Regions from separate parts of the Leptolyngbya boryana PCC 6306 genome, predicted to be linked through region 3. Evidence: riboswitches for the same ligand, from Rfam matches in the RefSeq annotation. Region 3 holds a riboswitch; each other region holds the start of a gene.
The links. A riboswitch is a leader RNA that binds a small molecule or an ion and turns the genes downstream of it on or off. The one in region 3 is predicted to bind cobalamin.
Positions count from the first base shown of each region.

Region 1: it holds a riboswitch for cobalamin, as region 3 does, so the genes downstream of both, LEPBO_RS0124920 (energy-coupling factor ABC transporter permease) here and LEPBO_RS0129340 (hypothetical protein) in region 3, are expected to answer to the same signal.
Region 2: it holds a riboswitch for cobalamin, as region 3 does, so the genes downstream of both, LEPBO_RS41470 (CbtB-domain containing protein) here and LEPBO_RS0129340 (hypothetical protein) in region 3, are expected to answer to the same signal.

Region 1 covers NZ_KB731324.1:4,956,231-4,959,506, forward strand. Annotated here, with positions in the region: gene LEPBO_RS0124905 (energy-coupling factor ABC transporter ATP-binding protein) at 1-134, opposite strand, end outside; gene cbiQ (cobalt ECF transporter T component CbiQ) at 98-871, opposite strand; gene LEPBO_RS0124915 (energy-coupling factor ABC transporter substrate-binding protein) at 876-1,160, opposite strand; gene LEPBO_RS0124920 (energy-coupling factor ABC transporter permease) at 1,157-1,903, opposite strand; adenosylcobalamin (AdoCbl) riboswitch at 1,892-2,031, opposite strand; gene LEPBO_RS0124925 (hypothetical protein) at 2,172-3,092, shown strand; gene LEPBO_RS0124930 (hypothetical protein) at 3,231-3,276, shown strand, end outside.
Region 2 covers NZ_KB731326.1:371,780-375,055, reverse strand. Annotated here, with positions in the region: gene LEPBO_RS0135065 (hypothetical protein) at 1-986, opposite strand, end outside; gene LEPBO_RS41470 (CbtB-domain containing protein) at 1,006-1,197, opposite strand; cobalamin riboswitch at 1,219-1,369, opposite strand; gene rppB (two-component system sensor histidine kinase RppB) at 1,681-3,198, opposite strand.
Region 3 covers NZ_KB731324.1:5,881,560-5,884,835, forward strand. Annotated here, with positions in the region: gene LEPBO_RS0129325 (NUDIX domain-containing protein) at 1-217, shown strand, start outside; gene LEPBO_RS0129330 (RidA family protein) at 214-603, shown strand; gene LEPBO_RS0129335 (acyl-CoA desaturase) at 757-1,578, opposite strand; gene LEPBO_RS0129340 (hypothetical protein) at 1,616-2,071, opposite strand; cobalamin riboswitch at 2,176-2,319, opposite strand; gene LEPBO_RS0129345 (DUF3574 domain-containing protein) at 2,638-3,078, opposite strand; gene LEPBO_RS0129350 (hypothetical protein) at 3,227-3,276, shown strand, end outside.

The DNA of each region.
Region 1 (3,276 bases), 930 kb from region 3:
ATCAAAGCCGTTCGTTTTGCGATCGGAATCTCTACCGTCAAGCCCTGAATCACAGGGTTTTTGGTTCCGGGATACGTATATTCGACTTGATCAAAGGCTAACGACATAGGCTGATAAGAAGCAATATGAGACATCCTAAACTAGCTTCGATCGCATAGCGTCGAGAAGGGCGATAGGTTCGTGGCGAATAGACTCGAAATTCCCCATTAAACCCTCTTGCTGCAGTGGATAAAACGAATTGTTGATAGTTCTCCATTGTTTTACGAAAAAGCTGACTGATCAGCAGACTCAAGCTATAAAACCAGCGTCGGACACTGCGATAACCATTGCGCGAATGTTGAGCAATCCAAAGTTCACGAGCAGTTGAGAGCAAAATAAAAATGAATCGGTACATCAGCATCAGCAGTTCTGTGAGTACCTCTGGACATCTGATTTGTTTGAGAACTTGTAATATTTCTGTAAATGGGGTTGTGAATAAGACGAAATATAAGCACGAGACTGTCGAAAGTGTCCGAGTCAAGATGACGACAGCTTGTAAAATCCCTTGCTGGCTCAAATAAAAGTAAGTCGATCCAATTGAGAAACCCAAAACTGCATCGCTTGCCGAGCGATCCGCAATCCCCAGGATCAAGGCTGGAATACTGATCAGCCAAAACCCGATCGCAAGACTAAGCAACCGTAAATAGATACGACAGGGAATTTGAGCATAGATGACAATCCAAATTCCTAGCCAGATTGCGATCGCGATCTGAATGATTGGAGTTGCAATCAGAGCAATCAACAGTACGATCGTTGCAAATAGTAATTTATGTTGCGGTGGTAGTTGTCGTAATCGATTGCGATGAGAAAGCGTATCCAGCCAAAGGTGCATGGTTTTATTTACCTTGCGATCGCCCTTTATACAGCCCGATAACATATCCAAGCATACCTGCCCCTAATGCCGCTTGCGATGCAAAGAGTAAACTTGCAACTTCTGTACTCGCAGGCTCAAACACGGGCTTAAACCAGGGTTCATAAGTCGGATGGCTCTCTTCGATCAGTTGTTGTGCCTGTCCATCTGCTCCATTAAACTCTGCTCGCACAAACACCAAAGGAGCCACAGTGAGGAGAATGACTGCGATCGCAAGGAACCAATTCTGTCGCGTCGATGATTGTCTCATGTCTTCATTAAGTTTAAGGTTTCCAATTCAGTCCGATTGTAGGTCTGTAGCCAATTCCAGACTAAGACCGTGAGTAAGCCCTCGCTAATGGCTAAGGGAATTTGAGTCAGCGCAAAAATTCCAGCAAACTTTAGAAATGCAGCCCATACTCCACCCGTTGCTGCCGGAAACGCCAATGCCAACTGGATCGAAGTTGTGACGTAGGTTAAAAGATTCGCGAATGCTGAAGCTAGGAAAATTGCAGCTTTTTGATTCCCAGTTCTCAGCACTAAATGATAAATACCGTATGCGACGAAAGGTCCCACGATCGCCATTGAAAACAAATTGGCTCCGAGCGTTGTCAAGCCTCCATGCGCTAACAAAACGGCTTGAAACAGCAGCACCAATCCCCCTAAAACGGTCATTACCGCAGGTCCAAATAAAATTGCGCCGAGTCCAGTTCCCGTGGGATGCGAGCAGCTTCCTGTCACGGAAGGAAGCTTTAACGCAGATAAGACAAATGTGAATGCGCCAGCTAATGCTAAGAGCAGTTTCAATTCAGGATTTTGGCGTGTAATCCGCGTCAGCGATCGCAGTCCAAACGCAAAGAACGGCAGCGAGATCGCCCACCAAAATGCTGCCCACTGAACAGGCAAAAAACCCTCTGCAATGTGCATTGCTTGGGCTGGAGTTGCTGATCCCAATACTAAATACAAACTCAGCCCTGCCATTGCAGCAAGGCTCATCCATTTCCGAGTCCTCATTCTGTACCTCGCAGAACTAACAACCGTAAAGCTGGTGGGCATTCTGGCTTAGCGAAATCTCGCTTTACAGTTGCGGGACAGCGGCAGCTTTGCACTACACTTTCCCCAATCCAACTTTATTTAAGGTGTGACTCACTGTATCACTATTAGTCGAGTTTTTTGGTAGAGTTTTGTCGAGATGTAGAAATCTTTTAATCTATGACTCCAGAGGTAGACCATCCTGTAACTGGGCTGATAATGTACAAGCACAGGAGTTGCCAGTCGCCTTATGTTAGAGCCATCTACCTTAAAATCGCCGCTGAAGCCCAATTGTTTACCTGTCTTTTTTGCATCCTCATCTTTATTTCCTGATCTTCCAACGTTCCAGCAAGCAAGTAGAACGCTCACGTTCGATCAAGCACGACTGACAACAGACTTACAACCCCCTTCGGGCAACACGCAAGTGACTAGTGCGATCGCTCAATTGCCCCCTGATTTCTCGAATTCCCTAAACCGAGAAATTGTCACGAGCGGTTTAACCGCTTCCAGCGGCGATCAAACAGATTCGGTTCAATCTGCTCAAGATATCGTTGTCTCCATCAGCAGGTTGGTCAAAGAGATCTCAGGCACAGTTCCATTCGCAGATGGCACAATCGACGTCGATCTTTCAACTTCAGCAGGAGCAGTCCAAGGCTCGATCGAGTTTGGTAATGGGGCGCTTGTGTCCAATTTAACAACGCCTTTTGGAAGTTATTTTTCATCGATCGACTTCAAATCCTCTGATCAATATCCATTCAATTTCAACGGCACTCCAGGCATTGTCAATCTAGACGATGGTTTAGTCATCTTGGATTTCCAGCCTGAAATTCAAGATGACGAAATCGCAATTCCAATTAATGCACTCAGCGGCAATGTCACCTTCAACGATGGACAAGCGATTCTGAATATTCCAACTCCTTTTGGAGCATTTGCAACAAATTTTGATCTATCAGCATTAGTCAAACCTAGCACCCTGCAAGCTTCAGGAACTGTGACTGTGCAAGATGGAACGCCTCCGATCGAGATGACGGGCGATTTCGGCATCATTCAGACCACGCTTGACGTTCCAAAATTAGTTCAAAACGCTGGCTCAATCTTTGCAACTGTAAGAGGCACGATTCAGATGACGAATGATGCGATCGTCTACGATTTCAAGACCTCCATTTCGTAAGGCATTGAATTTAGCAAATTCTATCAATAGAAAACGAGGAATGTTGTTTGTAGCTCTATTCGCTAAATTCTTAAAGAGAGATTAAAAACAGCGTAAATGATTATGGTGAATTTGAAAAAAACGATAGGAGTCTTCCTCGTGAGCGTTTCCCTCTTAATCGGAGGTGCTGCACTTACAAGTTGTG
Region 2 (3,276 bases), on a different contig from region 3:
TCTACCTCAATTCTATGTGGCGCACCATCAAAAAACTGCTGCTGCCAGCTAAATTGTCCGGTCGTATCATTTAGCCCTTCATAAGCAAAGGCATTCCAGTTGTTTTCAAGCTGAGTTGTTGTTACTTTTAGCTGGACATCTGAGACAGGCTGCTTGGTTTGGGAATCAATCACGTTCACTTGCAAGCGAGCAGGCTGACCGACGATCGCGCTTTTGTCTCCGGTTAATCGCATCTCAAGTCCTTGAACTTGTCTGACGGCTGAAGCATCTGATTTCGGAGCAGTTTCAGCCATGTGCGACATTGGCATCGACATCCCGGACTGTGCCATTTCTGCACTGACGTTGACATAGAGAAGCGCTGCGATCGCAACAATTACTGCCCCACTCAGCAACAATCGAACCCGTTGTGGCGCAATTTCTCCAGGCTGAATCAATTGCCGTCCGCCGATGATCCAGCCGCCCACTAATCCAACGATGAGTAGGACAGCGGCTAAAATGGCGAAATTGCGATACTTAATCCAGTTCTCAGGAATCGAGAGCGTTAGAGTTTGCTGAAAAGGTGTAAAAGCATTGGCGGTCTGTGGAGTCACATTAACTAATAGCTGGTAAGTGCCGCGAATCGGGAAGGTCTGCTGAAGCTGCACTTTGCCTTGGGGCGCGATCGCATCGATATCTAATAGCTTTGTACCTTCAACAATCGGAAAGTCTGTCGTAAACCAGGGAGTTTTAGACGGTGTGAGAATCTGTATACGGATTTTGGCATTGGTCAAAGGTTGACCGTTTGCATCGATCGCTTCGAGTGTGAGACGGGCAGGCGGTTTATGGGTTTCCGCTTCTGCCTCAAATGGAGCGAGTTGGGAAATGGACGGATCAGTTGTTAGGCGAATCGTTGATCGTGGAGTCTGAGAGAATCCCGTCACTCCATAGAACATCAAGCTCATTAGGCAAGTCGCGCTAATGAACGCAGAAAGCTTTAATTTTGGCATTACGACCTCACAAGTATTGTTAATGACAAGAAACCATCAGCGTGCGATGTCGAAGAGAATGCACCTTGTCATGAGCCGCTGGATATGTAGTGAAGTAGACTGTCCAGAGAATTAAAGCACAAAGCGAAACATAGAGCGTTGCTTGTACGGGCTTAGACAGCGTGAAGCAAACGGCTCGTTGAGAAAAAGACGAATGCGATCGAGTAATCATTCTGTACCTCGCAGATGAATTGGAACGTGAAGTAAATCGGCGGGCATCCTGGCTGATCAATCTCGAATTCATGACTGATTTACAGTTGCGGGACAGCGTTGGACTTGCACCAAACTTTCCCCTTTACTTCTGACGGCTGCTCCCCATCAGAACCGATCGTGTCTGTTAGTTTAGCGCGATTTTGGCGATCGCTTTGATTTTTTAATTTTTCTTCGGTTTAACAAGTGCAATCGCTCCTACCTCTCTCGAATGGCAAGGCAACGGTTTTGATCATCCAACTCTTTAGAAGCATGAAACTCGTCTAAACTGGCGAGTCGCGACAAAAACGATGAAGCAATTACTGATGGAAATTGTCTAACCGACCAATTTCATCGGCATCAGCCAGTTTTGATGCTGATGAAATTGAATCAAAGCAATGCTCAAAATTCAATTGACCAAATGCCCGGAATTTCACGAAGATTTGAGAAAGCGCGATTTTCCTGACTAGCTGCGTGAATTTTTTAGTGGAAGCTGAACTGTAAACTGACTTCCTTTTCCTAGTTGGCTCTGAACTTGAATCTTTCCGTGATGTGCATCTACAATGGCTTGAGCAATTGCAAGTCCAAGTCCTGCACCGCCTGTGTGTCGAGAGCGATCTGAACTGACACGATAAAAGCGATCGAACACACGCGGTTGATCTTCTGCGGCAATTCCGACCCCTGTATCTTGCACCTGAATCAGTGCGGTTTGATCTTCAACCGACAATCGAACAGTCACTGTCCCTTCAGAAGGGGTGTATTGAATTGCGTTTGTGATGAGATTGGTAACCAGTCGGTAAAGTTGCTCTTCATCGCCGATGATATTCACGGGTTGATGAACGGTTAGTTGTAGCTTCAGTGTAATGTGAGCAGAAAGCGCAAATGCTGCTAACTCTTCGACTAAATCTTGCACAACATCATTGAGGCAAACCACCTGACGCTTGATCGGAAAAACTTTGAGATCCATGCGGGACAACATGAGTAAATCTTGCACGAGTTGAGAAAGCCTTGCATTTTGTCGTTCGATCGTTTGCAATGTCCCTTGTGCTTCAGATAAGCTCAGTGGCGTTGTCTCTAATGTTGCCTCAACCGTGGCTTGAATTGCTGCAAGCGGCGTTCTCAGTTCGTGAGCAGCATCAGCAGTAAACTGTTGAATCTGTTGATAAGAGTCATACACTGGACGCATCGCGATTCCTGCCAGTCCCCAACTTGCTGCACCGATTACTAGAATCGCGATCGGCGTTCCTAACAAAAAGAAGATTTTCAGGGATTGTAGATGATCATCATAGCTTTCGAGCGTTCGTCCTACCTGTAAATATCCCCAAGACTGTCCGGTTGAAGTTTTTAATTGTAATGAAACCTGGTGGTAGCGTTGTCCTTGATTGTCAACAATCGTTCGCCAAGGTTGCGTTTGAACTTGAGGTGTGGCTTGTGGAGGGGTATTCACTGTTCCTATGCGCTGCAAAGAGAGATTAAGAAACTGAATGTAGTACAAATCTTGAGTACTGACTCCTAAGACGTGAATATGTGACGACGGTGGCGGCGTTTTACATGCAGTCTGACTGCGGCAGAGACCGGGTAAAACCTGCTCAACGCGATCACTCAGTTCTCCCGGTTTGTCTAGGATCGGCTCTAAGCTATCGTGTAATGTTCCTGCGAGAGTTTCGATTTCATCGTCGATCGCAGTCCAATGCACCTGTGCTAAATGAAGATAGATAGCAATTCCACAACCGCTTAAAATTAATCCCATCACGCCTGCATACCAGGCTGCGAGTTTCAGACGAGTTCGATTAAACAGTTGGCTTTGGTGCATGGAATTGAATGAGTGCTGACCAAATGATAGCTTGATTTTAAGAATAAATTGAGTGACCGTATCGTTGAAGTTTGCTAACATGATGCGCGAAGATGAATCCAACTCTAAAGCTAACGCTGGAAGAGAAGCGTGATACCCTAAACCATTAAACTTCACGCTGCTATAATACATTGCTAGCACTGCACAAGCACCTGAAACAGCCTAGCGATTCTCAATATTGGCGCTATCAATGCAAAATAAAATCGGTGT
Region 3 (3,276 bases):
GGGAGTTTATTCTGATCCCGATCGTGATGCGCGCCAACATACGATGAGCATTGCGTACATTGCCACTGCCAAGGGCGAACCCAAAGCAGGTGATGATGCCAAAAATGTGCGGATTGTCGAGATTTGGGAGATCCCTGAGAATTTATGTTTTGATCACGATCGCATTTTGCACGATTATTTACAGTACAGAAATTATGGAATGCGCCCAAGATTATGAAAAAAGTAATTCGGACTGATGCGGCTCCGGCTCCGGTTGGTCCTTACAATCAAGCGATCGTGGCTCAAGGTTTAGTCTTTGTCGCAGGTCAAATCTCACTCGATCCGCAGACGGGTGAAATTGTCGGTGCTGGCGATGTTGCGGCTCAAACCGAACGAGCCATGACCAGTTTGAAAGCCATCTTAGAAGCGGCTGGTTCGTCGCTCGATGATGTTGTCAAAACGATGGTCTGCTTGAAAGACATGAACGATTTTGCGGCAATGAATGCGGTCTATGCCAAATATTTTGATGAAGCAACTGCACCCGCAAGAGTTTGTGTGGAAGTCGCTCGCTTGCCAAAAGATGTTTTGGTTGAGATCGACTGTGTTGCAACACTGAAAGATTAGGAGAACTGCGATCGCTCTTGAACCTGATTCACAAGCGAGAGCGATCGCATCGAAGCGCGATGGCTGGAAGATTCACATCACAAGGTAAATGCTTGTTCTGGAACGGGTACGGGCTTTTGTCGATTTGAATATTGGAAATTAGTTGTGTGAGATTCAATACTCTACTAGATGAGCAGTCTTAACATTTTTTGCAAGTTTCAATTTCTCCAACAGTCGAATCGTCAACCATATCAGATCCACTTCCCACCAGCGCTTGCCAAACTGCGCCGAAGCTTGATAAGCATGATGATTGTTGTGCCATCCTTCTCCAAAAGTCAGCAATGCTGCCCACCAGCAATTCGTCGATCGATCATTGACCGCATAGTTCCGATAGCCAAAAGTATGACATGCACTATTGACAAAGCACGTACTGTGAAAGCCAACAAACAATCGCGCAAAAATTCCCCAAACTACGAAGGGCATTCCACCGAGACCATAAAGCAAAACAGCTAATGCAATCTGTAAAGCAATGTAGTGCTTGTGGCAAAACTGATAAAACGAATCATGAGCAATATCTTGAGTGAATCGATGCAGTTCTGAATGAGATGGAACCTCGTGCATCAGCCAACTGATATGACTCCACCAAAATCCCTGAGTCGAATCATGTGGATCACCAGTCCGATCGGCAAACAAATGGTGCATTCGATGATAGCCGACCCAACCCTTCACGGCTCCTTGACCTGCCAATGTGCCACACAAGATAAAGAAGTATTCTAACCATTTGACCGTTTTGAAACTGCGATGCGTTGCTAGGCGGTGGAATCCTAAAGAGATTCCTAGCCCGATCGTCAGCCAATGCAAGAATAGAGCAACTCCAACGGCTGACCAACTAAAATAAGCGGGAGACAGTGCAAGTAAGGCTCCTAAATGCAAGAAAACAACAACAGTAATTACAGTCCAACGAGGACGTGGAGAAGTCAAACGGACATCGGTCATGAATTTTGCTCAAACGGTTTGGATAAAATCAGCGTGATCACTCAGCACGATTGCGCTCTGTGGCTTCTAGTTGAAACTCACTCCAACGGTGCTGCACTTGTTTATAGCAATCAGCAGGAGAGATTTTTAGGTTTTGCAGTAGACTGACCTGAACTTCGCGATCCCGTCTCGCCAGAAGCACGATCGCTTGAGTTGGGTCATACGTCGCGATTGCCTCGTGAATCGCAACCCCAGCTTGGCTATCAACTTCAAGCATTCGCAAATATAGCTCGACTTGTGCCTGCGCGACGAACTCCTGCTCAAAGACTACAGAATCAATACTCAAATTCATTGAAGCATTGATCCGATTCGTAATCTTGCAGGTTACTAGTCCTCGCCCTAGTCTCAAATAGCCATTCCAGCTAGTGAACCCTATCTGCAAAAAATTCTGCTGAATAACCAGATCTTGCCAGTGATCAAAATGCGATCGCAAATCATAATGTTGAAACCTCATCAACTTCCCCTGAACTGCAAAATAGGGAAGCAAATCCGTTTTAAGAAACTAAGAACCATCATCATCCGTACCTCGCAGATGAAACACAACAGACATACCTCTTAAAGAGGCGCTATGCATCGGCGGGCATCCTGACTCAAAGAACACAGTTCTTATCACAGTTGCGGGACAGCGTCGGGTTTGCACCGAACTTTCCCCCTTGCGTCTAATGGCTGATTCCCATCAGAACCGATACTCATCTAGAGAGTAGCACGATCAAGCAAAATTAGACTCATCTTTGCCGCACTTCACCCACTCAAACTGGATTGAAAATGAGCCAATCATCTAAATCGTTTACTAAAGTAGTCTCTGAAGGCTCTCACATTTTGCACAGATCCACATATCGGTTACATTCCATGTTGTTGACGAGAATACCAAATCGCTAGTTCGCCGTCCTATTGTTCGCTGATCTAAAAAGTCGCGATTCCTCGGAACCGTTGCCTCTGAGCTATCATGTCGCGTAAAACTCTAACGCTATGCCCGATAAAGATGAGACTCGTTCAGAAATTAAACTATCAAGTTGACCATTAAAACGAAACACACGATCGCTCATCCACGCGCAATACAGATTCTTGCTGAAATGCCTGTTTATAAGCGGCTCGAATCTGATCAATCTTCTTGCTACTCTCAACATTCATCGGATACAGTAGCGTCAAAAGTTGAGAGTTTTCTGCCACAACCTTACCCTGCGAATTCCGATATTGCCCCTTCGCGGCTACCCTTGTCAGCCCTTCAGGAAATAGCGGAGTCACAACGCGATCGACAAATTGCTGAAATTCAACCTGAGTCACTTCTGAGCGATCGGGTTTCGCGAATCCAAAAAATAACTCTGTTCGCATAAAAGCCTTGCCATGCGGTTGCAACTGGCAAGATTGATCCACAGATTCATCAACCTTTGCGAAAACCAGCAGCGGCACAATCAGCCCGCCTGCCACTCCTAAAATTAAGTGGAATCTAGATTTCATCATATCAACCTCAAATTCTCTGCTCTCTCACGTTGAAGTGCAATTCTTCATGCAATCGCTCGATTTTTAAAACCTCGAAAAATCGATAGCTTGAATCGATCTCTGAGTGGGAATACTGAGACAAACCGATGGCAAACGGATAATAGGGAGCATGTGGCGCAAGCTAGACAATATCGTTCTAAATATCAGAACCTACGCCGA